3 regions of the Neorhizobium sp. BT27B genome follow, and region 2 is predicted to be linked to each of the others. Evidence: predicted binding sites of a transcription regulator. Region 2 holds the regulator's gene; each other region holds the start of a gene.
The links. The regulator PhoB, encoded in region 2, activates phosphate uptake and scavenging genes when phosphate is short. The targets are predictions, from matches to a motif close to TGTCATNNANCTGTCAT.
Positions count from the first base shown of each region.

Region 1 (9,531 bases), on a different contig from region 2:
GCGCTGGCCGCCGGACAGCTGGTGCGGATAGCGGAAGCGTGCCGTCTGCGGCAGGGCAACGGCAGCCAGCACCTTGGCGATGCGGTCGTCGATATTGTCCATGCCGTGCACGAGCGGCAGTTCCGACAGGATGCGGTCGATCGTCTGGCGTGGATGCAGGGAGCCGTATGGGTCCTGAAACACCATCTGCACCTTGCGGAAGAAGGCCGGCGGGCGAAACAGCGGGGCATCCTCGCCGGAAAAGGCGATGCGGCCCGACCATTCGTTGTTGAGGCCGGCCATGGCGCGCAGAACGGTGGATTTGCCCGAGCCGCTTTCGCCGACGATGCCGAAGCTGGCGCCCTTGGCGACGTTGAAGGACACGCCCTTGACGACTTCCTTGTCACCGAAGGCGATGCGCAGATTGTCGATCTCGATGGTCATTTCAGCCACTCCGGATCACGGGTAAGGACAGGCAGGCGCTCCTTGGGATGGATCAGCGAGGGCATGCAGTTGAGCAGCCCGCGCGTATAAGGATGCTGCGCGGACAAAAGTTCGGATGCCTTCAGTTCTTCCATCACACGGCCGGAATACATGACGGCGACGCGGTCGCAGAAATGCGAGACCAGCGGCAGATCGTGGCTGATGAGCAGCAGGCCCATGCCGCGTTCCGACACCAGTTCCTCGATCAGGCGCAGGATTTCCGCCTGCACCGTGGCGTCAAGCGCCGAGGTCGGTTCGTCGGCGATCAGCAGTTCCGGATCGGGTGCCAGCATCATGGCGATCATGACGCGCTGGCCCATGCCGCCCGAAACTTCGTGCGGATAGGCGCTTGCCACCTTGCGTGGATCGCGGATTTTCACCATTTCCAGCAGGTTGATGGCGGCTTCAAGGGCTGCACGCTTGCTGCCGCCCTTATGGGCGCGCCAGGATTCGGCCACCTGGCTGCCGATCGTTTTCACCGGGTTCAGCGAATATTTCGGGTCCTGAAGAATGAAGCCGGCCCGCTTGCCGCGGATCGTGCGCATCTGCTTTTCCGACGCCGACAGGATGTCGATGCCGTCGAATTCCAGCTTGTCGGCTTCGATCCGCGTCTGTTTGGGCAGAAGCTTCATAAGGGCGCGGGCGGTGAGGCTCTTGCCCGAGCCGCTTTCGCCGACGATGCCGAGCTTTTCGGTGCCGAGCGTCAGCGACACGCCCTTGACGGCGGGCGCAAAGCCGGTGCGGCTTTCAAAGCCGATATGCAGGTTCTTGATTTCAACGAGCATATCAGGCCGCCTTCGGATCAAGGACGTCGCGCAGCGCGTCGCCGAGGAAGTTGAAGGCCAGCGAAACCATGAAGATCGCGATGCCGGGAATGGCGGCAACCCACCACTGTTCGAAGATGAAGCGCTTGGCAGTCGCAATCATCGCACCCCATTCCGGCGACGGCGGCTGCGCGCCCATGCCGAGGAAGCCGAGCGAGGCGGCGGTGATGATGATCGAGGACATGTCGAGCGTGACGCGCACGATCAGCGTCGGCACGCAGAGCGGCATGATGTGGCGGAAGATGATGCGCCACGAAGAGCCACCGGTCAGGCGGTAAGCCGCGATGAAGTCGCTGCCGCGAACGGTCAGCGTTTCGGCGCGTGCCATGCGGGCATAAGGCGGCCATGCGGTCAGCGCGATGGCGAGCACGGCGCTTTCGACACCGGGCTGCAGGGCGGCCACGAAAGCGAGCGCCAGAACCAGACGCGGGAAGGCCAGAAAGATGTCGGTGATGCGCATCAGGATGGTATCGACGACGCCGCCGAAATAACCGGCGATGCAGCCGATGGCGAGCCCGATCGGAGCCACGAGAACCACGACGGCGATAACCATGCCCAGCGTGACGCGGCCGCCGTAGAACAGGCGCGAATAGATGTCGCGGCCGAGTTCGTCGGTGCCGAACCAGTGAGCGGCACTCGGCGCGGCCAGACGATTGGCAAGATCCTGCGCTGCCGGATCATGCGTTGCCAGCAGCGGCGCGAACAGGGCGATGCCGATGAAGATCAGGATGATGGTCAGGCCGATCATGCCGAGCGGATTGCCGCGCAGGTTCAGCCAGATGCGGTACCAGTTGCCCCAGGCGGCCTGGCGGCGCGAGGACGGATTTTCGTCCAGCGCCCAGTTTCGGAAGGTGGCGATCATTATTGTACCCGTGGATCGAGGACGCGGTAGAGAATGTCCGCAATCAGGTTGAGGCCGACATAGATGAGGCCGATCAGAAGCGTGGTGCCGATGACCGGGTTCATGTCCGCATTCATCAGCGAAACGGTCAGATATTGGCCGATGCCCGGCCACGAGAACACGGTCTCTGTGACAACGGCGCCTTCGAGAAGGCCGGCATAGGTCAGCGCGATGACGGTGACGAGCTGCACGGCAACCGTCGGGAAGGCGTGACCCCAGATAACCGTGGTCAGCGACAGACCCTTGGCGCGGGCGGTGATGACATACTCACCCTTCAGCGCGTCGATCATGAAGGCGCGCGTCATGCGGGCGATATAGGCCATCGAAAAATAGGCAAGGATGATGACCGGCTGCGCCATATGCGCCAGCGCGTCCCGGAAGGCATCGAAATCGCCGGCAATCAGCGTGTCGATGGTCAGGATGCCGGTGACCGTATCGATCATGCCGTCAAAGATGATGTCCTGCCGGCCGGGGCCGGGGGCGATATCGAGCCACGAATAGAAGATCAAAAGCGAGATCAGCGACAGCATGAACACCGGCACGGAATGGCCGGCAAGGCAGACGACGCGGATGGCCTGATCGGTCAACGAGCCCTGACGGACGGCCGCCCAGACGCCGAGCGGAATGCCGATCAGTGCCGCCAGCAGCAGGGCTGCGGTGGCAAGCTCGAACGTCGCCGGGAAAAAGCGGACGATATCGGTCGCGACCGGGTTCTTGGTCAGAACCGACATGCCGAAATCGCCATGGATCAGCTGGTTGAGATAATGCAGGAACTGCACCGGAATGGGCTGATCAAGGCCCATCTCAGTGCGTACGCGAAGAATGACATCCTCCGGTGCATTGTCGCCAACGGCGGCAATGACCGGATCGACCGGCATGACCCGGCCGATGAGGAAAGTCAGCACAGTCAAACCGAACAGCGTCAGGAGGACGCTGCTCAGTGTTGCTGCAAGGCTTTTGAAACGCTTGTTCACGCCTTGGAAGTCTCCAGATAAGAATTGCCTTCAGACAGAACGCCGAGCTGGAAGCCGGTGGTGTTCTTGCGGCAGGCAGCTGTCTTGGTGGTCTGGAACATGACGGCGAACGGGCTGTTTTCCATGAACTCGCGCTGCAGGGCTTCGTAAAGTTCCAGACGCTTTGCCGGGTCCTTCTCGTCGCGGGCAGCTTCTGCCTTGGCGGCCAGGTCATCGTTCTTGAAGCTGGAGCGCCATGCGAACGGCTTCTTCTTGGCGTCGTCCGAATTGTCCTTGTTGATGCAGAACACTTCGGCGTTCGAGTTCGGATCGAAATAGTCCGTGCCCCATGCCGACAGTGCCATTTCATGGCCGCGGGCGCGCATCTTGGTGAGAACCTGACGGTTTTCAGCCGACTGCAGCTTTACGCGGATGCCGATGGCGCCGAGGTTGGCCTGGATCGCCTGTGCGAGATCCGGGTAGGGCTGGGCCGCATAGTGGTCGAGGGTGATGTCGAAACCGTCTGCGAGACCGGCCTCGGCCATCAGTGCCTTGGCCTTTTCGACGTTCTGCTTGAACGGCGTGTCGGTGACGGTGCCCGGGAAACCGGCAGGCTCCATGCTCTGGTGAACGACGTGCGTCAGCGGCACGATGTTCTTCTGCATGCCTTCGTAATCGAGCGCCCACTTCACAGCCTGCCATACCTGCGGCTTGGCAAGGTTGGCATTGTTCTGGTTGAGCGAGATCAGCACCAGCGAAGCGATCTGCTTGCGCACCAGCGTGACGTTTTCGTCAGACTGCAGCGCCTTTAGCTGTTCCGAGGTCAGGTCGCGGGCAATATCGACGTCGCCCTTCTGGAGCATCAGCATCTGCGAGGACGGATCGACAACGTGGCGGATGATGACACGCTTCAGGTTGCCCTTGTAAGGACCGTGTTCGTTCAGCGTCAGCGCGATGCTTTCCGAAGCCTTCCAGGCCTGCAGCTTGAACGGGCCGGAACCGGCGCTGTTCTTCTGCAACCAGGCATTGCCGAGGTCGCCGTTCACTTCGTTTTCGAGAACGGTCTTCTTTTCGACGATGGCGCCGATGTTCGCCGACAGGCAGAACAGCAGGAAGGAGATCGCGGTGGGTGTTTCGGTCGTCAGCGTGACGGTCTTTGCGTCCTTGGCGACGATGCGGGCTTCAACATTGTCAGCCGTGAAGCCGAACTGGTTGATGATGAAGGCCGGGCTCTTGTTCATCTTGATGGCGCGCTGCAGCGAGAACGCAACGTCGTCGGCCGTGACGGCAGCGCCGGAGGCGAACTTGGCATCGGCCAGCTTGAAGGTGAAAACCTTGTTGTCGGCATCGGCTTCCCAGGAAGCGGCAATGACCGGGGTCACGGTGTCGGGGTTGTCGCTGTTGGCGCGTACCAGCTTCTGGTACATGTTGCTGATCATCTCGCCGCCGACGGCCTCAAAACCCTCATGCGGGTCAAGGCTGGTCATGTTGTCGAGCTGCTGTGCAACGACCAGAATATCCTTCGGCGTGGCCGCAAAAGCGGTTTCGGCCAGTTCGAGATAGGACAGGAACGGGACGGCTGCGCCGCCGATCAGAAAGTTGCGTCTTGATACCATTGCTATATTCCCCTTGATAAGCCGGCCCCTGGGATTTGAGGGGCAGGCAAGATTTTGCCGCAATTTTCGGCGGTCTTAACAGTGCGTTTAAAAACCGACCAATTCCATTTTTCGCATAGGTTATGCGCGGTTTGCATTTGCGACCGCGCCACCACCTACTTACGGATAACCGAAACCTCAATGCTCCGGCGGGACACTTCAGAAAATGTTGAACAATTTTCTTCCGATCTTCGATGGCCATAATGACGTGCTGCTTCGCCTGCGACGCGACGGCGGCGCTGATCCGGTAAAGCGTTTTCTCGAGGGAGAAGATGTCGGGCATATCGACTTGCCGCGCGCCAAGGCCGGCGGTCTGGCCGGTGGCCTCTGCGCTATCTACGTTCCTTCGCCAAGCATGACGAAGGACGCGAACGGTGATTACCCGACGCCGACGCAGCCGGATGCCATCAATGAAACGCTGGCGATGGCGCGGTTGTTGTTCGATATCGAGGCACGGTCGCAAGGTGGTGTGACGGTGTGCCGCACGGCCGATGATATCCGCCGCTCGATCGAAACCGGCAGCTTTGCCGCGGTCTTCCACATCGAGGGCGCGGAAGCGGTGGCCGCCGATCTTGATGCGCTTTACGTGCTGCATCAGGCAGGCCTGCGCACACTCGGCCCGGTCTGGAGCCGCCCGAACGTCTTTGCCTATGGTGTGCCGTTCCGTTACCCGTCGACGCCGGATATCGGCCCGGGCCTCACTGAGGCTGGCCGCGATCTCATCCGCGCCTGCAACGAGCTGAAAATCATGGTTGACCTGTCGCACATGAACGAGGCCGGCTTCTGGGAAATTGCCAAGCTTTCGAATGCGCCGCTGGTCGCCTCGCATTCCAACGTGCATGCGCTGTGCAACCACAGCCGCAACCTGACCGACCGCCAGCTCGACGCCATCCGCGATACGGACGGTCTCGTCGGCATCAATTTTGGCGTTCTGTTCTTGCGTGACGACGGCATTAAGGATGCCAATACCAGTCTCGACCTGCTGGTGCGCCATGTCGCCTATATTGCCGAGCGGATCGGCATCGACCGCGTGGCGCTCGGTTCCGACTTCGACGGCACTACGATCCCGAACGAAATCAAGGATGCAGCCGGACTGCCGCGTCTGGTCGAGGCGCTGCGCAAACATGGCTTCAACGACGCGGAATTGAAGAAGATCGGCCACGAGAACTGGATTTCCGTTCTCGAACGCACTTGGGCCTGAGAAGGTTCAGTCCACGTCCGGCTTGAACGAAAGCTCGAACCGGTCCGCGAGAAAGCGCGTGCGCACGCTCTGGACCGGTTTGTCCTCCATATCGACATCGACGGCATTGCTGATCAACACGATGGCGTCGGCTGCGCATTGCAGCAGTTCGGCGTCATGGGGTGACACGCGCTCGGCGGTGATGCGGGTTTCGCGGCGGCGGTAATCGCTGACGCCCGATTTTTGCAATGCCTGCGTGATCGAGCCGGTTTCCGCGTAAGCCGAAATGATGTCTGGAAAACGCTCCACCGAAAACAGCGAGGTGGAGCGCGACATCGGCATGCCATCCACCACGGCCAGCCGCTCCAGCCGGTGCAAAGGCGCGCCGACCGAGATATTCAGCAATGCCGCCTGCCGCGCATCGGCGGCCACACGCTCTGCGCCGATCAGCCGGCCTGACGGCTCGATCGACTGTTTCATCATGTTTTCGCGAAAACGCACGCGCTCGCCGATCGGATAGATGACGCGTGGCGGCTGGGCGTTGACAAATGTGCCGCGACCGCGCTCGGCGCGCAGCAATCCCTCGGTCGAGAGAGCCGCAATGGCGCGGCGCACCGTATGGCGGTTGACGCCATGACGTTCGGCAAGCTCGACCTCGGGCGGAAGCTGCTGTGCGATCACGCCGGAAGCGATGTCGGCGCGGATGGCGTCGGCGACGCGGCGCCAGCGGGAAATGCCGTCATCGAGGGCGTGCATGAGGGTAGTCCTTAAAAAATGCGAAATGTCATCAAGCTGTCACTGGTCAGGCTCTATAACCTCGATTAGATTAGTTGTCTACACAAATAGACAAATAGGTGCGACATGACAGCAGAAACAGCGAATGCGCGGAGAAAGCGGGCCCTGGATGCGATGGCGTCCATGCCGGCCAGTTTGCTCCATGAACTTTACAATCAGAATACAGCCGGCGCGCCCGGCGCCATTGCGGTTCGTGGTCCGGAAATCGGCGCCATCATGCTGCGCGGCCGGATCGGCGGCGGTGGTGCGCCGTTCAATCTCGGCGAGGCCAGCGTGACACGCGCCACGGTGCGGCTGGAGAGCGGTGAACTCGGCCATTCGATCGTGCTCGGTCGTGATGCCGACAAGGCGCGTATGGTCGCCCATCTCGATGCGCTGCGCCAGCTGCCGGACTGGGTGGCCCGCGTGGAAAAATCGATTGTCGAGCCGGCGCTGCAGCATGCCCGCGATCAGGCCGCAATTCAGGCTGAAGAGACGGAAGCGACGCGTGTCGACTTCTTCACCATGGTGCGGGGAGAAGACTGATGAGTGTTTCGATCAATGCGCGTTCGGAAGGCCATGTCTTTGAAGGTGGCTTTGCCAATCCGGTGATGGATAGTCAGGCCGTATTTCGTCGTGTGATGAATGCGCTGGCGCAGCCGGGCACCATTGCCGATCTCGCCGGCTTCGTTACCCCGCCGGCACCAATGTCGCAGGCAGCAGCCGCCATCCTGCTGACGCTTGCCGATTACGATACGCCCGTCTGGTTCGAAAAGCCGGAAAACAATGACGACGCCATCGGCTGGATGTCGTTTCACACCGGTGCGCCGCGCACGGCCGATGTTCTTCGCGCCGGTTTTGCCGTGCTGGAAAAGGCAAGTCCCGTTTCAGCATGGGCATCCTTCCCGATCGGCACCAGCGATTACCCGGATCGTTCCGCCACGCTGCTTCTGCCGGTCGAAAGCCTTGTCGGCGGTCAGCCTCTGACACTCACCGGCCCCGGCATCGAAACGCAAACGGTGATCGCACCTAGCGGCCTGCCGGAGGGATTTGTCGCCGTCATGGCGGAAAACCGCGCCGCTTATCCGCTCGGGCTGGATGTCGTGCTGGTTTGCGGCGGTGAGGCGATCGCGCTCCCCCGCACGACGCGGATCGAGGAGTTCTGACATGTATGTAGCCGTAAAAGGCGGGGAAGCCGCCATTGCCAATGCCCACCGTCTGCTGGCCGATCGTCGTCGTGGTGATCGTGATGTACCGGCGCTGACGCTGGAGCAGATTACCGGCCAACTGGCGCTCGCCGTCGATCGTGTCATGGCCGAAGGTTCGCTCTACGATCCAGATCTCGCCGCCATGGCCGTGCGCCAGTCGCGTGGCGACATGATCGAGGCGATCTTTCTGCTGCGTGCCTACCGCACCACGCTGGCGCGTTTCGGAAATTCGCGGCCGATCGATACCGCGAAGATGCGCATCGAACGCCGTGTCTCCGCCACCTATAAGGATATTCCGGGTGGCCAGCTTCTGGGGCCGACCTTCGATTACACCCACCGCCTGATCGATCCGGCCATGGCTGGAGACGCGCCGGTCGATGAACCGCTGCGCCGTGCCCGCGAGGATGAGCGCCGCGCACCTCGGGTGACCGACATTCTCAACGATGAAGGCCTGATCGAGCGCGATGTTCTGTCCGACGAAGAGCCGGGTGACCTTACCCGCGATCCGACCGCTTTTCCGGCCGATCGCGATGTGCGCCTTCAGGCTCTGGCGCGTGGCGACGAGGGTTTTCTCCTCTCGCTCGGGTATTCGACGCAGCGCGGTTACGGCCGCACCCATCCGTTTGTCGGTGAAATCCGCATCGGTCTGGTCGATGTCGAGATCGATGTGCCGGAACTCGGTTTTGCCGTCTCGCTCGGCAGCGTTCGGGTGACCGAATGCCAGATGGTGTCGCAGTTCACCGGCGGCAGCGAAGAGGGCGCAAAGTTCACCCGTGGTTACGGTCTGGTTTTCGGCCAGTCCGAACGCAAGGCGATGGCCATGAGCCTCGTTGACCGCGCCCTGCGCGCCGACGAATTCGATGAACAGCGGCTGGCGCCGGCGCAGGATGAGGAATTCGTGCTCGCCCATTGCGACAACGTGCAGGCGACAGGTTTCGTCGAACACCTGAAACTGCCGCATTACGTCGACTTCCAGGCCGAACTCGACCTGTTGCGCACGTTGAACACGGCCAAGGCCACTAACGACGAGATGAGGGAGGCCGCGGAATGACCCTTCCAGAGTACAATTTCGCCTATCTGGACGAACAGACAAAGCGGATGATCCGCCGCGCGATCCTGAAAGGCATCGCCATCCCCGGTTATCAGGTGCCGTTCGCCTCGCGCGAAATGCCGATGCCATATGGCTGGGGCACCGGCGGTGTGCAGGTGACGGCGGCGATCCTCGGGCCCGACGATGTACTGAAGGTTATCGATCAGGGCGCCGACGACACCACCAATGCAGTTTCCATCCGCGCCTTTTTCGCCAAGACTGCCAATGTGGCGACGACGACGAAAACAGCCGACGCAACGGTCATCCAGACGCGACACCGTATCCCGGAAGCGCCGCTCTCCGCCGGTCAGGTCATCGTCTATCAGGTGCCGATCCCGGAACCCCTACGTTTCCTCGAGCCGCGCGAGACCGAAACCCGTGTCATGCACGGGCTGGAGGAATACGGCCTCATCCATGTAAAACTCTACGAGGATATTGCCCAGCACGGTCATATCGCCACCACCTATGCCTATCCGGTCAAGGT
Region 1 is NZ_JBCIYT010000004.1:87,096-96,626, reverse strand. Features, by position in the region: gene AAIH70_RS12245 (ABC transporter ATP-binding protein) at 1-423, opposite strand, end outside; gene AAIH70_RS12240 (ABC transporter ATP-binding protein) at 420-1,247, opposite strand; gene nikC (nickel transporter permease) at 1,249-2,151, opposite strand; gene AAIH70_RS12230 (ABC transporter permease) at 2,148-3,161, opposite strand; gene AAIH70_RS12225 (ABC transporter substrate-binding protein) at 3,158-4,756, opposite strand; gene AAIH70_RS12220 (dipeptidase) at 4,962-5,996, shown strand; gene phnF (phosphonate metabolism transcriptional regulator PhnF) at 6,003-6,731, opposite strand; gene phnG (phosphonate C-P lyase system protein PhnG) at 6,894-7,295, shown strand; gene phnH (phosphonate C-P lyase system protein PhnH) at 7,295-7,915, shown strand; gene AAIH70_RS12200 (carbon-phosphorus lyase complex subunit PhnI) at 7,917-9,008, shown strand; gene AAIH70_RS12195 (alpha-D-ribose 1-methylphosphonate 5-phosphate C-P-lyase PhnJ) at 9,005-9,531, shown strand, end outside.
Region 1: a site for PhoB is predicted at 6,758-6,774, ahead of phnF (phosphonate metabolism transcriptional regulator PhnF). Genes of this name have one in related genera too.

Region 2 (9,531 bases):
GGTGTATCGGGCATGTATAGTGCACGAACGAAAGATATCGAAGTCGAAGTGGAACCCTATTATCTGGAGGAGCAATCCGATCCGGATGAGAGCCGCTATGTCTGGGGATATCGTATCGTTATTTCGAACCATTCTTCCAAGCCGGTGCGACTGGTTCAGCGCTATTGGCACATTACCGACGAAAACGGACTGGTCGATGAAGTCGAAGGACTTGGCGTGGTTGGCGAACAGCCACACCTGCAGCCCGGCGACAGTTATGAATATTCATCCGGCTGCCCGCTGGACACGCCGTCCGGCATGATGTTCGGCCATTACCAGATGGAAACTGACGACGGCGAAACGATGATCGTCGACATCCCGGCGTTTTCGCTGGATTCGCCGGGGCAGTTGCGCATTCTGAACTGACGCGTTTTTCCAGCACATGCGCAAAAGGCCGGCATCGCTGCCGGCCTTTTGCGTTTTGATGCCAGAACCGATCAGGCGGAGGCGAACTCGGCCACGTCGTATCGATAGGTGGTCGAGCAGAACTCGCAGGTGACGGCGATCTCGCCGTTTTCCTGGCTCGCCGAGATCTCTTCCGCGGAAAAGCCCGACAGCACACCCTTGATCTTGTCGCGCGAGCAGCTGCAGCGATCGAATACGGCCTGCTGTTCGTAGATGCGCACGCCACGCTCATGGAACAGGCGATAGAGTAGCCGTTCGATGCCGACCTGCGGATCGGTCAGTTCATCGGTGTGCACCGTCTCCACCAGCATGCGGGCTTCCGCCCATGCATCGTCGGAGGAATGCTCCTCTTCGCGCTCGTCTCCATCGCCACCATGCAGGTCGGGCTGGCGCATGCGCTCGGGCGCCTGCGGCAGGAACTGCACGACAATGCCACCGGCACGCCAGTTGTGGCGCGGCTTGCCGTCCTCGTCACGGTCGAACAGTTCGGCAACGCCAAGGCGCACCCGCGTCGGGATCTGTTCCGACTGGCGGAAATAGACGCTGGCGATCTCTTCGAGCGTCGAGCCATCGAGCGGCACGATGCCCTGATAGGGCTGCATGCCGTGACCCTGATCGATGGTGAAGGCCAGAATGCCCTCGCCCAGCAGTTCCTGCGGCGCAGTACGCCCCGCCTCGACGGCCGCGGCAAGCGCTTCCTCGTCATAACGGGCATAGGCGCGCAAGGAATCTGGCGTCGAAAAATCGGCGACCAGAAGATCGACCGGGCCATCACCCTTGGTCTGCACGGTGAACTTGCCGTCGAACTTCAGCGACGTGCCGATCAGCGCGGTGAGCACGATGGCTTCGGCCAGCAGGCGGGCAACCGGTGTCGGATAATCGTGACGACCGAGAATGGTCTTCAACAGCGGCCCCAGCTGGACGGCACGGCCGCGCACATCCAGACCTTCGACCTGGAAGGGCACGACATGATCATCGCCGGCAAGACTGAGATCGTTCAGTTCAACGGTTGCTTCTGCCATTTTCCGCTCCTTCTGCGCCGATCTTTAGGATCAATCTGACATATGCACCCGCCGAGCGGAACCGCTGACTGGGTCAAAAGACGACGCCGATATATGTTGAAAGGCCGGTGCGATCATGCCGCCCGGCCCGTTTGAAGTCCAAGAAGTGGTGTCGGCCATGGCGAAAATCAAGCCATGGCTTCCCGCCTTGAAAGAGACGCCTCAGACGGCGCCAAAGCACCATGCAAGGATCGATTTCTGCGCGTGCAAGCGGTTTTCCGCCTCGTCGAAAACGACCGACTGCGGACCGTCGATAACGGCATCGGTGACTTCCTCACCGCGGTGGGCCGGCAGGCAATGCATGAACAGCGCATCGTCCTTGGCGCGCTTCATCAGCGCGTCATTGACCTGATAGGGCTGGAAGATGTTGTGGCCGCGCGCCTTGTGCTCCTGGTTCATGGAAACCCAGGTATCGGTGACGACCATGTCGACGCCGGCAACCGCCTGCTCGGCATCGTGGTAGAGTTTCACCTCGCCGCCATTGTTGCGCGCCCAGTTCATGAACTTGTCGTGCGGCTCGGAGCCCATGGGCACGGCCATGTTCATCGTGTAACCGAAACGGGCAGCACCTTCGACGAAGGAATGCAGCACGTTGTTGCCGTCACCCGTCCAGGCAAAGGTCTTGCCCTCGACGGAGCCGCGATGTTCCTCGAAGGTCATCAGGTCGGCCATGATCTGGCAGGGATGGGTGTCGTCGGTCAGCGCGTTGATGACCGGCACGGTGGCGTGTTCGGCAAGCTCGATGAGGCGCCTGTGATCGGTGGTGCGGATCATGATCGCATCGACGTAACGCGACAGAACCTTTGCCGTATCGCCGATGGTTTCGGCGCGGCCGAGCTGCATTTCCGTGCCCGACAGGAACAGTGTCTCGCCGCCGAGCTGGCGCATGCCGACATCGAAGGAAACGCGGGTGCGGGTCGACGGCTTTTCGAAAATCATCGCCAGCATCTTGCCGGCCAGCGGCTTGTCCGCGGTGCCGGCCTTGGTGGCCTGCTTGCGGACCTTGGCGTCGTCGAGAATGGAGCGCAGATCCTTTGCCGAAACTTCGGAAAGGTCGAGAAAATGCTTGGGAGATGCCATTTTAAATTCCCTATAAAGAGGGAACCTTCAATGGCGCCCTCTTCCCTGCCCCTCAGGCGGATTTTTTCAACTGTTCAGCGGTAAGTGCTTCCGCGGCCCGTTCGATGCGGGCCAGGCCTTCGCGGGCTTCCTCCGCGGTGACGACAAGCGGCGGCAACAGACGGACGACGTTGTCGCCAGCCGGCACAGCCAGCATGTGTTCGTTGCGCATGCCGACGACGAGATCGCCGACAGGAACCTTGGCCTTGATGCCGAGCAGAAGCCCTTCGCCGCGAATATCCTCGATCACTTCCGGGAAGCGATCCTTCAAAGCCGCAAGACCCTGACGGAAGACGAGCGCGACATCGCGGACGTTTTCAAGGAAACCCTCGGCCAGCACGATGTCGAGCACGGCATTACCGCAGGCCATGGCCAGCGGATTGCCGCCATAGGTGGTGCCGTGGATGCCGGGCTTCATGCCGGATGCGGCCTCTGCCGTTGCAAGGCAGGCGCCGAACGGAAAGCCGCCGCCAATGCCCTTTGCGATCGCCATGATGTCGGGGGTGATGCCCGCCCATTCATGGGCAAACAGCTTGCCGGTACGGCCGACGCCGGTCTGAACCTCGTCGAGGATCAGCAGCAGGCCCTTTTCGTCGCAGATCCGGCGCAGCTCGCGCATGAATTCCTTGGTGACCGGGCGCACGCCGCCCTCACCCTGGATCGGCTCGATCAGCAGAGCGCCGGTATTTTCATTGATGGCGGCATTGAGCGCGTCGAGATCGCCGAACGGCACCTGATCGAACCCTTGAGCCTTGGGACCAAAACCTTCCATGTATTTTTCCTGACCACCGGCAGCGATCGTCGCGATCGTGCGGCCGTGGAAGGCACCTTCGAAGGTGATGATATGGAATTTCTCAGGATGGCCCTTGGAATAGTGGTAACGGCGCGCCGTCTTGATGGCGCATTCCAGCGCTTCCGCGCCTGAGTTGGTGAAGAATGCCTTGTCCGCGAAAGTCGCTTCTGTCAACCGGCGGGCGAGACGCTCCTGCTCCGGAATTTCATAGAGGTTGGACAGGTGCCAGACCTTTTCCGCCTGAGCCTTCAGCGCCTCGACCAGATGCGGATTTGCGTGACCGCAGGAGGTGACCGCAACGCCGGCGCCAAAATCGAGATATCGCTCGCCGCGTTCCGTCACAAGCCAAACGCCTTCGCCGCGTTCAAAACGCAGCGGAGCCCGGGCAAACGTGTCGAAAAGCGCGGTTTCAGACATGGCGACATTCACTCCTTTAAACTGATCGAAATCAGGTGGCGACGGGTGTCGCCAAAATTGAAAATGCCGCCTTGACAGGCGGCGTCGGCACTATCGGCATTTCGCTGTGTGCTGTCAACAAAACAGCTTCCAATGCCCTGAAAACAGCTTTATTGCGCGCGACCGTTACTCGCCCGGAAGCTGTGACAATTATGACTCTCCCGGACAGCAAGTTGGGGAAAACACGGAAATCGATTCGCGGTGATTCGCCCGACTCTTGCCACGGAGTCAGCCCCACACTAGGTTAATCGTCAATTACTAGGCTGCATGCGGCGGACTTAGTCACCAAAAGTATAGATGTAGTGTCTTCCGGCAAATTTATTTGCCGGAGCGGTGACCGATTCAAGCCACGTTCGGCACTCACGGCGGAGAGATAGCATGAACTGGACTGACGAGCGCGTCGAGCGCCTGACGAAATTATGGGCCGAAGGTTTGAGCGCCAGCCAGATTGCCGCTCAACTTGGAGGCGTAAGCCGTAACGCGGTGATTGGCAAAGTCCACCGCCTGAACCTGCCGGGCCGAGCGAAAGCCGGCGGCAGCACCAGCGCTGCAGCGCGTCCGGCAAAGCGCGTCGCGGCTTCCGCACCGCGCCCGCAGAGCAATTTTGCAGCACGCCCGCAGACCCGCACCGTTCAGCGCCCGGCCGGCGCCAACGCAGTGCGCGAAGAGATGGAAATGGACGCGACGCAGGAAGTCGCCGTCTACAAGCCTGCCGGCAACATCGTCGTTCCGATCAACCGTAAGCTGGCGCTGACGGAACTGACAGAGCGCACCTGCAAGTGGCCGATGGGCGATCCGCTGAAGGACGATTTCCACTTCTGCGGCGCAGAATCCCCGGACAACTCGCCTTACTGCAAGTACCACGGCCGCATGGCCTACCAGCCGGTCAACGAGCGCCGCAACAAGGCTGTTGCCCGCGCTTCGTAAAAGCCGGCAAGACCACACGAGGACGAGATCGAAAGCGGGCTTCTGGCCCGCTTTTTTGCGCCTACGGATCCGGCAATTGCCTATATGCATAGCAGCTTTGCCATCTGGCGGCTTGCCTATCGTCTCCCGAAAACCTATTTACGGGTCGCGAGGACGACCTCCCCCGAACTGGGCTGACACACCGGGACGACCCGGCCAAAACCCAAGGGGTTGACCATGCGCACGACGCGCGACCGTATTCGCCACGCACTCAGCTTTGAAATCATCGGGCTTGCGCTTTTCACTCCGCTCGCGTCCTTCGTTTTCCATCTTCCGGTGGAACATGTCGGTGTCGTCGGCATCGTCTCGGCAACTGTCGCGACGGCCTGGAACTACATCTACAATCTCGGCTTCGACCACCTGATGCAGAAGTTTCGCGGCAGCACTCTGAAAACCATGCCTCTGCGCGTGGCCCATACCGTGCTGTTCGAGTTTGGCCTGCTGGTCGCACTCCTGCCGTTCATCGCCTGGTATCTGGGCGTGACGCTCTGGCAGGCGCTGGTGATGGATATCTCGTTCGCGACCTTCTACCTGGTCTACGCCTTCCTCTTCAACATGGCATATGACCGGATCTTTCCGCTGCCGGAATGGCGCGAGGCGCAGGCACCAGCAGAATAAAAAAATGGCCCGGATGCGAGACACATCCGGGCCATTTTCATTGTGAGCAGGTGAAACCGATCAGGCTTCCATCGAATAACCCGCGCCGCGAACGGTGCGGATGACATCCTGCATGTTGGAAAAGTTCAGGGCCTTGCGCAGGCGTCCGACATGCACGTCGACGGTACGCTCATCCACATAGATGTCATGGCCCCAGACGCCATCCAGCAGCTGCGAGCGCGAAAACACGCGGCCCGGCGAGACCATAAGGAATTCCAGAAGGCGGAACTCGGTCGGGCCGAGGCGCACTTCGCGGCTCTTGCGGTGAACACGGTGTGTCTCGCGATCAAGCTCGATATCACCGCATTTCAGCACGCTGGAGAGAACTTCCGGCTTGGCTCGGCGCAGCATAGCCTTGACGCGGGCCATCAGTTCCGGCGTGGAAAACGGTTTTACGACATAATCGTCTGCGCCCGTCGCCAGACCGCGAACACGTTCGCTTTCCTCGCCGCGTGCCGTCAGCATGATGATCGGCAGACGTTCGGTCTCCGGCCGCATGCGCAGGCGCCGGCACAGTTCGATGCCGGAAACGCCCGGCAGCATCCAGTCGAGGATGAGAAGGTCAGGAACGCGTTCCTGAAGTCGGATTTCGGCCTCGTCACCGCGCAAAACGGTTTCGACCTCATATCCTTCGGCTTCGAGATTGTAGCGAAGAAGCACGCTCAGTGCTTCTTCGTCTTCAACGACCGCGATCTTGGGTAGCATGTCTTATCTGCTCCGTTTCACCCGTCACTCGACGAGTGCACCAACCGTGTTTGCCGTATCGTCCTTCGGGCGTTCGCCTTCAAGCTGGGCACCGGTCTTGATGTAATAGATGGTCTCGGCGATGTTGGTGGCGTGGTCGCCGATGCGCTCGATGTTCTTGGCGCAGAACAGGAGATGCGTGCAGGTGGTGATGTTGCGCGGATCTTCCATCATGTAGGTCAGGAGTTCGCGGAACAGCGACGTGTACATCGCGTCGATTTCCTCGTCGCGGGCACGGATGATTTCCGCCTTTTCAGCCGAGCGGCTGGCAAACACGTCGAGAACGTCCTTGAGCTGCACGAGGGCGAGATCCGAGAGATGCTCCAGGCCACGGGCCAGCTTGCGCGGAACGCCGGTGCCCTGCACGGCGATGACGCGCTTGGCAGTGTTCTTGCCAAGATCGCCGACGCGCTCAAGGTCTGCTGCGATGCGCAGCGTGCCGATGATTTCGCGAAGGTCGGCCGCCATCGGCTGACGCTTGGCAATGGTGACGATCGCCTTGTCCTGGATCTCGCGCTCGGCGTGATCGAGGATGACGTCGTCGGAAATGATCTTCTGGGCCAGCGCCGTGTCGGAATTGACGAGCGCGCGCACGGCATCGCCGCACATCTGCTCAGCCAGGCCGCCCATTTCGGAAATGCGGCGGTTCAAATATTTCAGCTCTTCGTCGTAGGCCGAAAGAATATGGGTCGAAACCATTTTTCTGATCCTTGATGTCTGCGGTTCAGGCAATTCGGGTCAAAGACCCGGATCAGCCGAAGCGGCCCATGATGTAATCCTGCGTGCGCTGGTCATCGGGATTGGTGAACATCTTGTCGGTGTCGTTTTCCTCGACCAGCTGGCCAAGGTGGAACATGGCGGTGCGCTGCGACACGCGGGCCGCCTGCTGCATCGAGTGCGTGACGATGACGATCGTGTAATTGGCGCGCAGTTCGTGGATCAGTTCCTCGACCTTGGCGGTTGCGATCGGATCGAGCGCCGAACAGGGTTCATCCATCAGGATGACTTCCGGCGAAACGGCGACGGCGCGGGCGATGCACAGACGCTGCTGCTGACCACCGGACAAGCCGGTGCCGCCTTCATGCAGACGATCCTTGACTTCGGTCCAGAGACCCGCGCGCTGAAGGCTGGCTTCAACGATCTGGTCCATGTCCGCCTTGTTGCGGGCAAGACCATGGATGCGCGGACCGTAGGCGATGTTTTCATAAATCGACTTCGGGAACGGGTTCGGCTTCTGGAACACCATGCCGACGCGGGCACGCAGTTCCACGACGTCGATTTCCTTGTCGTAGATATCGTCGTTGTCGAGCGTGATCTTGCCGGTGACGCGGCAACCCTCGATCGTGTCGTTCATGCGGTTCAGCGTGCGCAGGAAGGTCGACTTGCCGCAACCGGACGGGCCGATAAGCGCCGTGACGGTGTTTTCGCGAACGTTGAGGTTGACGTCGAACAGGGCGCGTTTCTCGCCGTAATAGACGGATACGTCGTTGCCGATCATCTTGTAGGACATGTCAGTCATCTTCTTGTCTAGCGCCTTTTCCACTGCTGCTTCAGACATCATGTTCATAACAGAGCTCCTTCTACCAGCGCCGTTCGAAGCGGCGGCGCAACAGGATCGCACCGACGTTCATGACAATGAGGAACAGGAGCAGGATAATGATTGCTCCCGAGGTTCTTTCGACGAAGGCGCGTTCCGCCTCGTTGGCCCACATGTAGATCTGCACCGGCAGGGCCGTGGACGGATCCATGGGAGTGGTCGGATAGTTGGCGACGAAGGCGACCATGCCGATCAGAAGAAGCGGCGCGGTTTCGCCAAGCGCGTGCGCCAGGCCGATGATGGTGCCGGTCAGAATGCCCGGCATGGCAAGCGGCAGGACGTGGTGGAAGATGGTCTGCATCTTCGAAGCGCCGAGGCCGAGTGCGGCCGCACGGATCGACGGCGGAACCGCCTTCAATGCCGCGCGGGTGGCGATGATGATGGTCGGCAGCGTCATCAGGGTCAGAACCAGACCGCCGACCAGCGAGGCCGAGCGCGGCAGGCCCATGAAGTTGACGAACACAGCCAGACCGAGCAAACCGTAGACGATCGACGGAACGGCCGCGAGGTTGTTGATGTTCACCTCGATCAGGTCGGTCAGCCTGTTCTTCGGAGCGAATTCCTCAAGATAGATCGAGGCGGCAACACCGATCGGCAGCGACAGGACCAGCACGATCAGCATCATGTAGAACGAGCCGATCAGGGCGACGCCGACGCCGGCTGCTTCCGGACGGCTGGATGCGCCGTTGAAGAAGATGCCGCCGTTGAAGTGCTTGGCGAGCGCGCCGGCTTCAGCCAGCTGGTTCATCCAGCCAACCTGCTTGTCGGAAACCTTGCGGTTGTCTTCCGACACGTCGAGATTGATCTGGCCCTTCCAGGCGCTGTCGATATCACCGGCTGCAAGCAGCGACACCGTCTGGGTGGTGCCGATGATTTGCGGGTTGGCGACGACCATGTCGCGCAGCTGGCTGCGGACGCTGTTCGAAATCATCTGGTTGACGGCACGCAGATCGGCCGTGTTGCTTTCGGCAACGCCGAGTGCCTTGGCCACCGCATTGCGGGCGATGATCGGATAGTTTGCCGTCATCAGCTTCTGCGGATCGGTAGCGCGCTCGTTATCCTTGTCGATGACCTGTTCGGAGAATTCGACCGGAACGGTGATCATCGTCTGCTGGAAGGCGGTGTAACCCTTGGAAACGACCGACCACAGAAGCAGTGCCAGGAACAGAAGCCCGAAGGACAGGGCGGCGATGCCATAGGCGCGGAAGCGGCGTTCGGCGGCGTAGCGGCGCTTGATGCCGATATCGCGGCGGGCGGGCTTTGCAAGCACGCCGGCGGGGGAAGAAACCACGTCGGTCATTCGTACTGCTCCCGGTATTTGCGCACAATGAAGAGCGCGTAGATGTTGAGGCAAAGCGTGATCGCAAACAGCGTGATGCCAAGTGCGAAGGCAACCAGCGTCTGCGGCGAGGTGAATTCAAGGTCGCCCGTCAGCTGGCTGACGATCTTGACCGTCACGGTGGTCATCGGCTCGAAAGGATTGAGCTGCATGCGGGCGGCAACACCGGCGGCAAGCACCACAATCATGGTTTCGCCGATGGCGCGCGAGGCGGTCATCAGGAGAGCACCGACCACACCCGGCAGAGCTGCCGGCATGACGACCTTCTTGATGGTTTCCGACTTGGTGGCGCCGAGACCGAGCGAACCGTCACGCAGGGCACGCGGCACCGCGGTGATGATATCGTCCGACAGCG
Region 2 is NZ_JBCIYT010000006.1:395,846-405,376, reverse strand. Features, by position in the region: gene apaG (Co2+/Mg2+ efflux protein ApaG) at 13-405, shown strand; gene AAIH70_RS18695 (Hsp33 family molecular chaperone) at 477-1,466, opposite strand; gene argF (ornithine carbamoyltransferase) at 1,668-2,585, opposite strand; gene AAIH70_RS18685 (aspartate aminotransferase family protein) at 2,638-3,834, opposite strand; gene AAIH70_RS18680 (GcrA family cell cycle regulator) at 4,252-4,800, shown strand; gene AAIH70_RS18675 (PACE efflux transporter) at 5,017-5,457, shown strand; gene phoB (phosphate regulon transcriptional regulator PhoB) at 5,518-6,201, opposite strand; gene phoU (phosphate signaling complex protein PhoU) at 6,226-6,939, opposite strand; gene pstB (phosphate ABC transporter ATP-binding protein PstB) at 6,992-7,807, opposite strand; gene pstA (phosphate ABC transporter permease PstA) at 7,821-9,137, opposite strand; gene pstC (phosphate ABC transporter permease subunit PstC) at 9,134-9,531, opposite strand, start outside.

Region 3 (9,531 bases), 160 kb from region 2:
ATGCGCACAGAAAAGCGCCGACCCCGAGGCCTTGCTGTGGCTTGCCGAACAGCGGAGCCTCGCCCATAAAGGCGGCCAATGCATGAAAAAGAGAGAATACCAGTGACGGAAGAGACGAAGACGCCCATGCTCGGTTACCGGGTCGCAAACACGTTTGTGCCGGCCCGGCCGCTGGAGCCTGCGCTCTATCTGGTCGCAACCCCGATCGGCAATCTTGGCGATATCACGCTGCGGGCACTGGAAACGCTTGCCGGTGCCGATGTTCTGGCCTGCGAGGACACGCGTGTCACCCGCGTGCTGCTCGACCGTTTCGGTATCGTCAACAAGCCCTATGCCTATCACGAGCACAATGCCGATGAGGTCGGGCCAAAACTGCTGGCGGCGCTGGAAGGCGGCAAGTCGGTGGCACTGGTCTCGGATGCCGGCACGCCTCTGGTGTCGGATCCCGGTTACCGTCTCGGCCAGCTGGCGATTACTGCCGGCTTTCGCGTTGTGCCCATTCCGGGCGCCTCGGCGCCGCTTGCAGCTCTGGTCGGTTCCGGCCAGCCCTCGGATGCGTTTCTGTTTGCCGGTTTCCTGCCGGTCAAGGAAAAGGGACGCCGCGACCGTCTCGCGGAATTGTCCAAGATCCCGTCGACGCTGATCTTTTTCGAAAGCCCGCACCGCATTGCCGCAACGCTCACCTCGGCGGCGGATGTGCTGGGCCGGGAGCGCGAAGCCTGCGTCTGCCGCGAACTCACCAAGACGTTTGAGGAGTTTCGACGTGGCACGCTCGGTGAACTGGCGGATTACTATAATGAGGATGGGCGCACGGTGAAGGGCGAGATCGTCCTTGTTGTCGGCCCGCCGGATTATGATGACGTGCCGGGTGCGGTCGAGGTGGATGTGCTTTTGCGCGAGCTTGCCAGCACCATGCAGACCTCGAAGGCGGCAGCCGAGGCGGCTCGTCTTACCGGCCTGTCTAAAAAGGATCTGTATCAGCGCCTTATTGCCCTGAAGGGAGAGGATGAGCCCGGCCAGCCAGAAAGCTGATCGACGGGAAAGTCGCCGTCGCGCCGAACGCCGGGGCCATTGGTCCGAATATCTGGCGGCGGTCTTTCTGTTGCTGAAGGGCTACCGCATCCTCAGCCTGCGCTACAAAGCAAAGAGCGGCGAGATCGATATCATCGTCCGCAAACGTGATCTGGTTGCCTTTGTCGAGGTCAAGGCGCGGCGGGCGGAAGGGCTTGCGATCGATGCCGTTGGCTACGAAACGCAGAAACGCATCCGTGCCGCTTCCGACCAATGGCTGTCACGCAGGCGTGATGCGCATCTCCTGACGCTTCGATATGATGTCGTCGCGGTGCTGCCGGGCCGTTTTCCCAAGCATTTTCAGGACGCTTTCTGAAGGAATTGCAATGCTGTGCAAAGAGCTTAAGGCCTTGTAATCGTTCTGTCATAAATTCGTAGCTTTACCGTCACACAAGGGCACTATCCCTCCCTCACCATTAACTGGCGGAGAGGGGTCTACTCCCATGATGAAGAAGCTTGTTCTGACTGCTGCCGCAGTCGCGCTGTCTGCAACCACGTCGTTGGCTGCGACCGAAGTCACCTGGTGGCACGCCATGGGTGGCGAGCTTGGCAAGAAGCTCGAGGAAGTTGCTCAGAAGTTCAACGAAAGCCAGAGCGAATACAAGGTCGTTCCGGTCTTCAAGGGTACCTATCCGGAAACCCTGACGGCTGCCATCGCCGCTTTCCGCGCCGGTCAGCAGCCTGCCATCGTGCAGGTCTTCGAAGTCGGTACGGGCACCATGATGGCCGCCAAGGGCGCCGTCTACCCGGTCTATCAGGTCATGAAGGACGCCGGTGAGCCTTGGGATACCAAGGGCTTCCTCGCTCCGGTTACCGGTTATTATTCGGACGCCAGCGGCAACATCCTGTCGATGCCGTTCAATTCGTCGACGCCGATCATGTATTACAACAAGGACGTCTTCAAGAAGGCTGGCCTTGATCCGGAAGTCGCGCCGAAGACCTGGGCTGAACTTGCCACCATGGGCAAGAAGATCGTCGACAGTGGCGCTGCCACCTGCGGCTTCACGCTGAGCTATGCTGCCACCTGGGTTGGTCTCGAAAACTACTCTGCCATTCAGGACCTGCCTTTCGGCACCCTGCAGAACGGTTTTGGCGGCACCAAGACCGAATTCACCTTCAACGGCCCGAACCAGGCCAAGTTCTGGGACGGCCTGAAGAAGGCTCAGGACGACAAGGTCTTCAAGTACGGTGGTCCGGGCGGCGCGGCTGAATCGGCTCCGATGTTCTATTCGCAGCAATGCGCCGTCTATATGGGTTCGTCCGCTTCGCGCGCCGGCGTCATCAACAACGCCAAGGGCTTCCAGGTCGGCTTCGCGCCGATGCCTTACGACGATACCGTCACCAAGGAGCCGAAGAACTCGATCATCGGCGGCGCCACCCTGTGGACGCTGAACGGCCAGAAGGACAAGAACGTCTACAAGGGCGTTGCCAAGTTCTTTACCTACCTGTCGAAGCCGGAAGTCCAGGCCGACTGGCACCAGTTCACCGGTTACCTGCCGATCACCAACGCTGCTTACGAACTCGGCCAGTCCCAGGGCTACTACGCCAAGAACCCGGGTTCCGACATCGCCATCAAGCAGATCATGCGCGGCACGCCGTCCGACAACTCCAAGGGTGTTCGTTTCGGCAACCTGACGCAGATCCGCGATCTGGTCGACCAGCAGTTCGAAGCTGTCCTGTCCGGCAAGAAGACCGGCCAGCAGGCTCTCGATGAAGCAGCCAAGCAGGGCAATGCCATCCTGCGCGAATTCGAAGCTGCAAACTCGAACTAAGCTTCGTCCAACGTCACGAAACCCTCCCCGCCAGCGGGGAGGGTCTTTTATTGGGGCCTGTTTTCGGGCCTGTCTTGATCGGGATCGTCATGCAGACAAAGCGCACTGTCTTCCAGGCTCGGCTGCTGCCCTACGCGCTGCTCGCGCCGCAGCTCATCATCACATTGATCTTCTTCGTCTGGCCGGCCCTGCAGGCCGTTCGACAGTCATTCATGCGTGAAGATCCGTTCGGCCTCAGCGAAAAATTCGTCTGGTTTCAGAATTACACGCGCCTGATCGGCGATGCTTCTTACCTCAATTCGCTCAGCGTCACTTTCGTGTTCGCTGCCGGCGTCACCGCCGTGTCGATGACCGTGTCGCTGCTGTTTGCCGTCTGCGTCAATCGCGCCATCAAGTCGGGCCGTTTCTACACGACCATGCTGGTCTGGCCTTATGCGCTGGCGCCGGCTGCCTCCGGTCTTCTCTGGTGGTTCATGTTCAACCCCAGCGTCGGCCTCATTCCCTATGTGCTGAACATGGTCGGTTATGACTGGAACCATCGCCTGCACGAGGGCGATGCCATGATCCTGATCATCATCGCCGCGTCCTGGAAGCAGATTTCCTACAATTTCCTGTTCTTTGTTGCCGGCCTGCAGTCCGTGCCGCATTCTTTGACGGAAGCGGCCGCGATCGATGGTGCCGGCCCGGTCAAGCGTTTCTGGACGGTGGTTTTCCCGCTTTTGTCGCCGACCGCCTTCTTCCTGGCCGTCATCAACATCACCTATGCGATGTTCGATACGCTGCCGATCATCGATGCCGTCACCACCGGCGGCCCGTCGCAGTCCACCAACATTCTCGTTTACAAGGTTTATGCCGATGGCTTCATCGGTCTCAGCCTCGGCCCGTCCGCCGCGCAATCCGTCGTCCTGATGCTGATCGTGGTCCTTCTCACCGTCGTCCAGTTCCGCTGGGTCGAGCGCAAAGTCCAGTATTGAGGCGCCGCAGATGGTCGAAAATCGTCCCTTCCTTTCCTTCCTCACCCATCTCGTGCTGATCGTCGGCGTGCTGATCGTGGTCTTCCCGGTCTATCTCGCCTTCATCGCCTCGACGCATGGCCCGACCGACTTCATGAGCGGCCTCGTGCCGCTGCTGCCGGGCGATCAGATGGTCGCCAATTACGGCTATCTGCTCGGTTCCGGTGAATCGACGGCCGGTGCGCCGCCGTTTACGCTGATGCTGCTCAACAGCCTGTGGATGGCGCTGCTGATCGCCTTCGGCAAGATTTCCATCTCCATCCTGTCGGCCTTCGCCATCGTCTATTTCCGCTTTCCGCTGAGAACGGTCGCCTTCTGGGTGATCTTCATGACGCTGATGCTGCCGATCGAGGTACGCATCCTGCCGACCTACAAGGTGGTCGCCGATCTGGGCATGCTGAATTCCTATTCCGGCCTCGTCATTCCGGTCATTGCCTCGGCCACCGCAACCTTCCTGTTCCGCCAGTTCTTTCTGACTGTGCCGGAAGAATTGATGGAAGCCGCCCGCGTCGATGGTGCCGGCCCGATGAAATTTTTCCGCGACATCCTGCTTCCGCTGTCGCGCACCAATATCGCCGCTCTCTTCATCATCATGTTCATCTACGGATGGAACCAGTATCTCTGGCCGATGCTGATCACCACGGAGCCGCACTATTACACCGTCGTCATGGGCATCAAGCGTCTCGCCAACGTGCTCGACGGCGACAATCAATGGAACCTCGTGATGACGGGCGTCATCCTGGCGGGCCTGCCGCCGGTTCTCGTCATCATCTTCATGCAGCGCCTTTTCGTCAAAGGCCTGGTTGAAACGGAGAAATGATCATGGCTTCGATCGATATCGAAAGCGTCGGCAAGGTTTATACGGGCGATGTACGCGCCGTCACCGACATCAATCTGACCATCCAGGATGGCGAATTCATCGTTCTGGTTGGCCCATCCGGCTGCGGCAAGTCCACGCTTCTGCGCATGCTTGCCGGCCTCGAAACCATCTCAGAGGGCAACGTCAAGATCGGCCCGCGTGTCGTCAATCAGGTCGAGCCGGCCGATCGCGACATCGCCATGGTGTTCCAGAATTATGCGCTCTATCCGCATATGACCGTGCGCCAGAACCTGGAATACGGTCTGAAAAACCGCAAGACGCCGAAGGCAGAGATCGATACGCGTGTTGCTGAAGCCGCCCGCATGCTGGAAATCACCCAGTATCTCGATCGCAAGCCGCGTGCACTGTCCGGTGGCCAGCGCCAGCGTGTGGCCATGGGGCGTGCCATCGTGCGCAAGCCTTCGGTCTTCCTGTTCGACGAGCCGCTTTCCAACCTCGATGCCAAACTGCGTGTTTCCATGCGCGGCGAGATCAAGCGCCTGCAGCGTCGCCTTGGCACGACCTCGATCTACGTCACCCACGATCAGCTGGAAGCGATGACGCTTGCCGACCGCCTCGTTGTCCTCAATGGCGGCAAGATCGAACAGGTCGGCTCGCCGCTGGAAGTCTACCACACACCGGCATCCACCTTCGTTGCCAGCTTCATCGGCTCGCCGGCCATGAACCTGGTGAAGGCCGAGTGCCAGGGCGACAAGCTGACGATTGGCTCTGCGGTCCTTTCGTTAAATGGCTACATGCCAACCTCGGGTCCCGTCACGGTCGGTCTGCGCGCCGAAGACCTGCATGTCGTTTCGGGCGATGAAGGCATGCAGTTCGCCGTCGATTATGTCGAGGAACTGGGCTCGCAGCGTCTCGTGCACGGTCTCGTCGGTGATCAGTCGATAACCATCGCGCTTGCCGGCGAAAGCGAAATCCCTGCAACCATGCGCATCGGCATCGATCCGGCACGACTGCATTTCTTTGCAGCCGAAGATGGCAAGCGGATCACGACTGCCGATCGCACTGCAGCCGCAATCGATGTGCCGAGCCCGGTGCCGGTCGGCTAAATCGAAACAAAAAACGCGCGGTTGCTGCAATTTTAACGATTGTTGCAACCGTTGCATTACCCTTTCTGGATATCGTTCTCTGCGGTTAGGACAAGGGGATCGATATGGCCTTGCATTATCTCGGGCTTGCAATCGCGGCCGTCGGCATTCGCAACAGGGCTCAGACGCCTTTTGCCAACCAGCTTTCACCATTTATCGGCGGTTGTTCCACGGCTGCCGAGATGAAGTCTCATCCTATCGAACCGACCTGGGTTCTGTCAGGTGATCCGCAGGCGCGTTTTGCCGCCCACTCCGAGGCTGCCGACAAGTTCGCCTCCACGGGTGTGTGGGATTGCACGGCCGGCAGCTTCCGCTGGTTTTTCGGCTGGGACGAAACGGTCGTCATCCTTGAAGGTGAAGTACATGTGACCGCAGAGGACGGCAGCGAACGCACGCTGCGCGCCGGCGATGTCGGTTATTTCCGCGGCGGCACCTGGGCCACCTGGCATATCGACAACTACGTCAAGAAGATCGCCTTCATCCGCAAGCCGCTGCCCATGCCGCTGTCTTATGCGTTTCGCGCCTGGGCGAAGTTCGGCCCCAAGCGCAAGGGTGGTCTCGCAGCCTGAAAAGGCAGTAACGATAAGCCTGCCGAAGCAGTTGCCATTGAGCGCCCGCCGTCCTACATCAGGCGGGCATTTTCAAAGGGTGGCTTATGGCGAAGATCAAGACAGTCGCGTTCCAGATGGATCATGTTTCCGGCATTAATATTGCCGGAGATTCAACCTTTGCCATGGCGTTGGAAGCGCAGACCCGCGGCTACCAGGTCTTTCATTACACGCCCGACCGGCTGACCATGCGTGACGGCAGGATATTTGCCGGTCTCGAGCCCATGGAACTGCGCGACGTCAAAGGCGATCACTATACGCTTGGCGAAAAGGAACGTGTCGACCTCTCCACCATCGACGTCGTCCACCTGCGTCAGGATCCGCCCTTCGACATGGGCTACATCACCTCGACGCATCTTCTCGAGCGCATTCATCCCAAAACGCTGGTCGTCAATGATCCGGCCTGGGTGCGCAACTCACCGGAAAAGATCTTTGTCACCGAATTCGCGGACCTGATGCCGCCGACGCTGATCTCGCGCGATCCTGCTGAAATTGCCGCTTTCCGTCAGGAACTCGGCGATATCATCCTCAAGCCGCTTTACGGCAATGGCGGCGCCGGCGTGTTCCACTCGGCCCGCGACGACCGCAACTTCACCTCGCTTCTGGAAATGTTCGGACAGCTTTATCGCGGCGAGCCCTATATTGCCCAAGGCTACCTGAAAGAGGTGCGCAAAGGCGACAAGCGCATCCTGCTGGTCGATGGCGAGCCCGTGGGTGCCATCAACCGCGTGCCGGCCGAAACCGACAGCCGTTCCAACATGCATGTCGGCGGTCGCGCCGAACCGACCGAACTGACGGCGCGGGAACGGGAAATCTGCGCCCGCATCGGCCCCGCCTTGCGCGAGCGCGGTTTCCTGTTCGTCGGCATCGACGTCATCGGCGATTACATGACGGAGATCAACGTCACCTCGCCGACCGGCATTCGCGAAGTCAAGAAATTCGGCGGTGCCGATGTCGCCAGCCTGCTCTGGGACGCGATCGAAGCCAAGCGCAACGCCTGAACACATCACCAAAGCTGATGGACGGCCCGCTCTTGACCAGCGGGCCGTGCTCGTTCGTTCCCGTCCCTTTTAGCCTTTGTTCTCCGATTGCAACCGGCCTCAACTGAAATGAACGTTATGCGCGAATTTGTTCTGCAATCGTTCTTGTTTGGCGTGCGTTTCTGTGCTTGATTGCAATCCGGGGTGGCGCATGGCGTGTATTTGCCCCGCATCTGCAGGTTGGGGGCGGTGGCAATGGTGGCGCGTGTCAGTACGGTTGCATTCCAGGGCATAGAGGGCGTTCCGGTCGATGTGCAGGTCATGATCGGGCCGGGCAAGATAAACATGCATATCGTCGGCCTGCCGGACAAGGCGGTGGCCGAAAGCCGCGAGCGGGTGCAGGCAGCATTGCACGCTTCGGGCCTTGCTCTACCGGCCAAGAAGATCACCATCAATCTGGCGCCGGCCGACCTGCCCAAGGAAGGCTCGCATTTCGACCTGCCGATCGCGCTCGGGCTGATGGCGGTGCTCGGCGCCATTCCCGCCGATGCGCTTGCCGGTTATGTCGTCCTCGGAGAACTCAATCTCGATGGCACGCTGGCGCCTGTTGCCGGAGCCTTGCCGGCTGCAATCGGTGCCAGCGGTCTGGGCAAGGGGCTAATCTGCCCGGCAGATAGTGGTACCGAAGCCGCGTGGGCCGGCAATGATCTCGATATTCTGGCGCCCCGCAGCCTGATCGCGCTCGCCAACCATTTTCGCGGTACGCAGGTTCTGTCGCGGCCGCAGCCGGCCATCCGCGCGCCGGTGGGTGACCTGCCGGACCTCGCCGATATCAAGGGCCAGGAAAGCGCCAAACGGGCACTGGAAGTGGCAGCGGCCGGTGGCCATAACTTGCTGATGATCGGGCCACCCGGTTCGGGAAAATCCATGCTGGCCGCGCGTCTTCCGTCCATCCTGCCACCGTTGACGGCGCCGGAACTGCTGGAAGTATCGATGATCCATTCGATCGCCGGCCAGTTGTCCGGCGGCAAACTGTCGGATCGCCGGCCATATCGTGCGCCGCATCACTCCGCCACCATGGCGGCTTTGGTCGGTGGTGGCCTGCGTGCCAAACCGGGGGAGGCGTCGCTTGCTCATCATGGCGTGCTTTTTCTCGACGAGTTTCCCGAATTTTCGCCGCAGGTTCTGGATGCGCTGCGCCAGCCGCTGGAAACTGCCGAATGTGTGATCGCCCGGGCCAATCACCGCGTCTCCTATCCGGCCGGCATCCAGCTTGTTGCCGCCATGAACCCGTGCCGCTGCGGCATGGCGGGCGAACCCGGCCATACCTGCGCTCGCGGTCCACGCTGTGCGGCCGACTATCAGGCGCGCATTTCCGGCCCGCTGATGGATCGGATCGATATCCGCATCGAGGTGCCTGCCGTCTCGGCGGTTGATCTGATCCGCCCGGCTGCCTCTGAAACCAGTGCCGATGTCGCTCGCCGTGTTGCCCGCGCCCGTGCGCGTCAGCAGGAGCGTTTCGAGGCGGCCGGGCAGCGCGGCATCACCACCAATGCTCGTTGCTCCACGTCGATGATCGAGGCCTTTGCCGCGCCGGATGCAAGCGGACTGCAATTGCTGCGGGATGCGGCGGAGAAACTGAGATTTTCCGCGCGCGGTTACCATCGGGTGCTGAAGGTTGCCCGCACCCTGGCCGATCTGGATGACAAGGATATGGTCGGCCGTATCCATCTGGCCGAGGCTATTTCCTACCGGATGGCCGGGGAGAGAACGGCGATGGCGCCTGCCTGAACATCCGTATTCCTCTCTTTCGAAGAGGCGGATATGCTTGACCGTCCTGGGATGAGAGACGGCACGGCACGGATCGCCATGGGAGGTCGCGATGGATGATGCGAAGACAAACCCGAAAGTGGACGCCTATTTCGACCGGCAAAAGAACTGGCGGGCGGAATCGCAGGCACTGCGTGCGATCGTGCTGGCCTGCGGGCTGACGGAGGAGCTGAAATGGGGAGAACCCTGCTACACGGTCGATAATGCCAATGCGATCATCATCCACGGTTTCAAGGAATATTGTGCCCTGCTGTTCTTCAAGGGGGCCTTGATGAAGGACCCGGATGGCATC
Region 3 is NZ_JBCIYT010000006.1:238,783-248,313, forward strand. Features, by position in the region: gene rsmI (16S rRNA (cytidine(1402)-2'-O)-methyltransferase) at 127-1,032, shown strand; gene AAIH70_RS17885 (YraN family protein) at 1,007-1,387, shown strand; gene ugpB (sn-glycerol-3-phosphate ABC transporter substrate-binding protein UgpB) at 1,515-2,843, shown strand; gene ugpA (sn-glycerol-3-phosphate ABC transporter permease UgpA) at 2,933-3,817, shown strand; gene ugpE (sn-glycerol-3-phosphate ABC transporter permease UgpE) at 3,828-4,676, shown strand; gene ugpC (sn-glycerol-3-phosphate ABC transporter ATP-binding protein UgpC) at 4,679-5,782, shown strand; gene AAIH70_RS17910 (cupin domain-containing protein) at 5,887-6,390, shown strand; gene gshB (glutathione synthase) at 6,477-7,430, shown strand; gene AAIH70_RS17920 (YifB family Mg chelatase-like AAA ATPase) at 7,665-9,200, shown strand; gene AAIH70_RS17925 (YdeI/OmpD-associated family protein) at 9,292-9,531, shown strand, end outside.
Region 3: a site for PhoB is predicted at 1,423-1,439, ahead of ugpB (sn-glycerol-3-phosphate ABC transporter substrate-binding protein UgpB). Genes of this name have one in related genera too.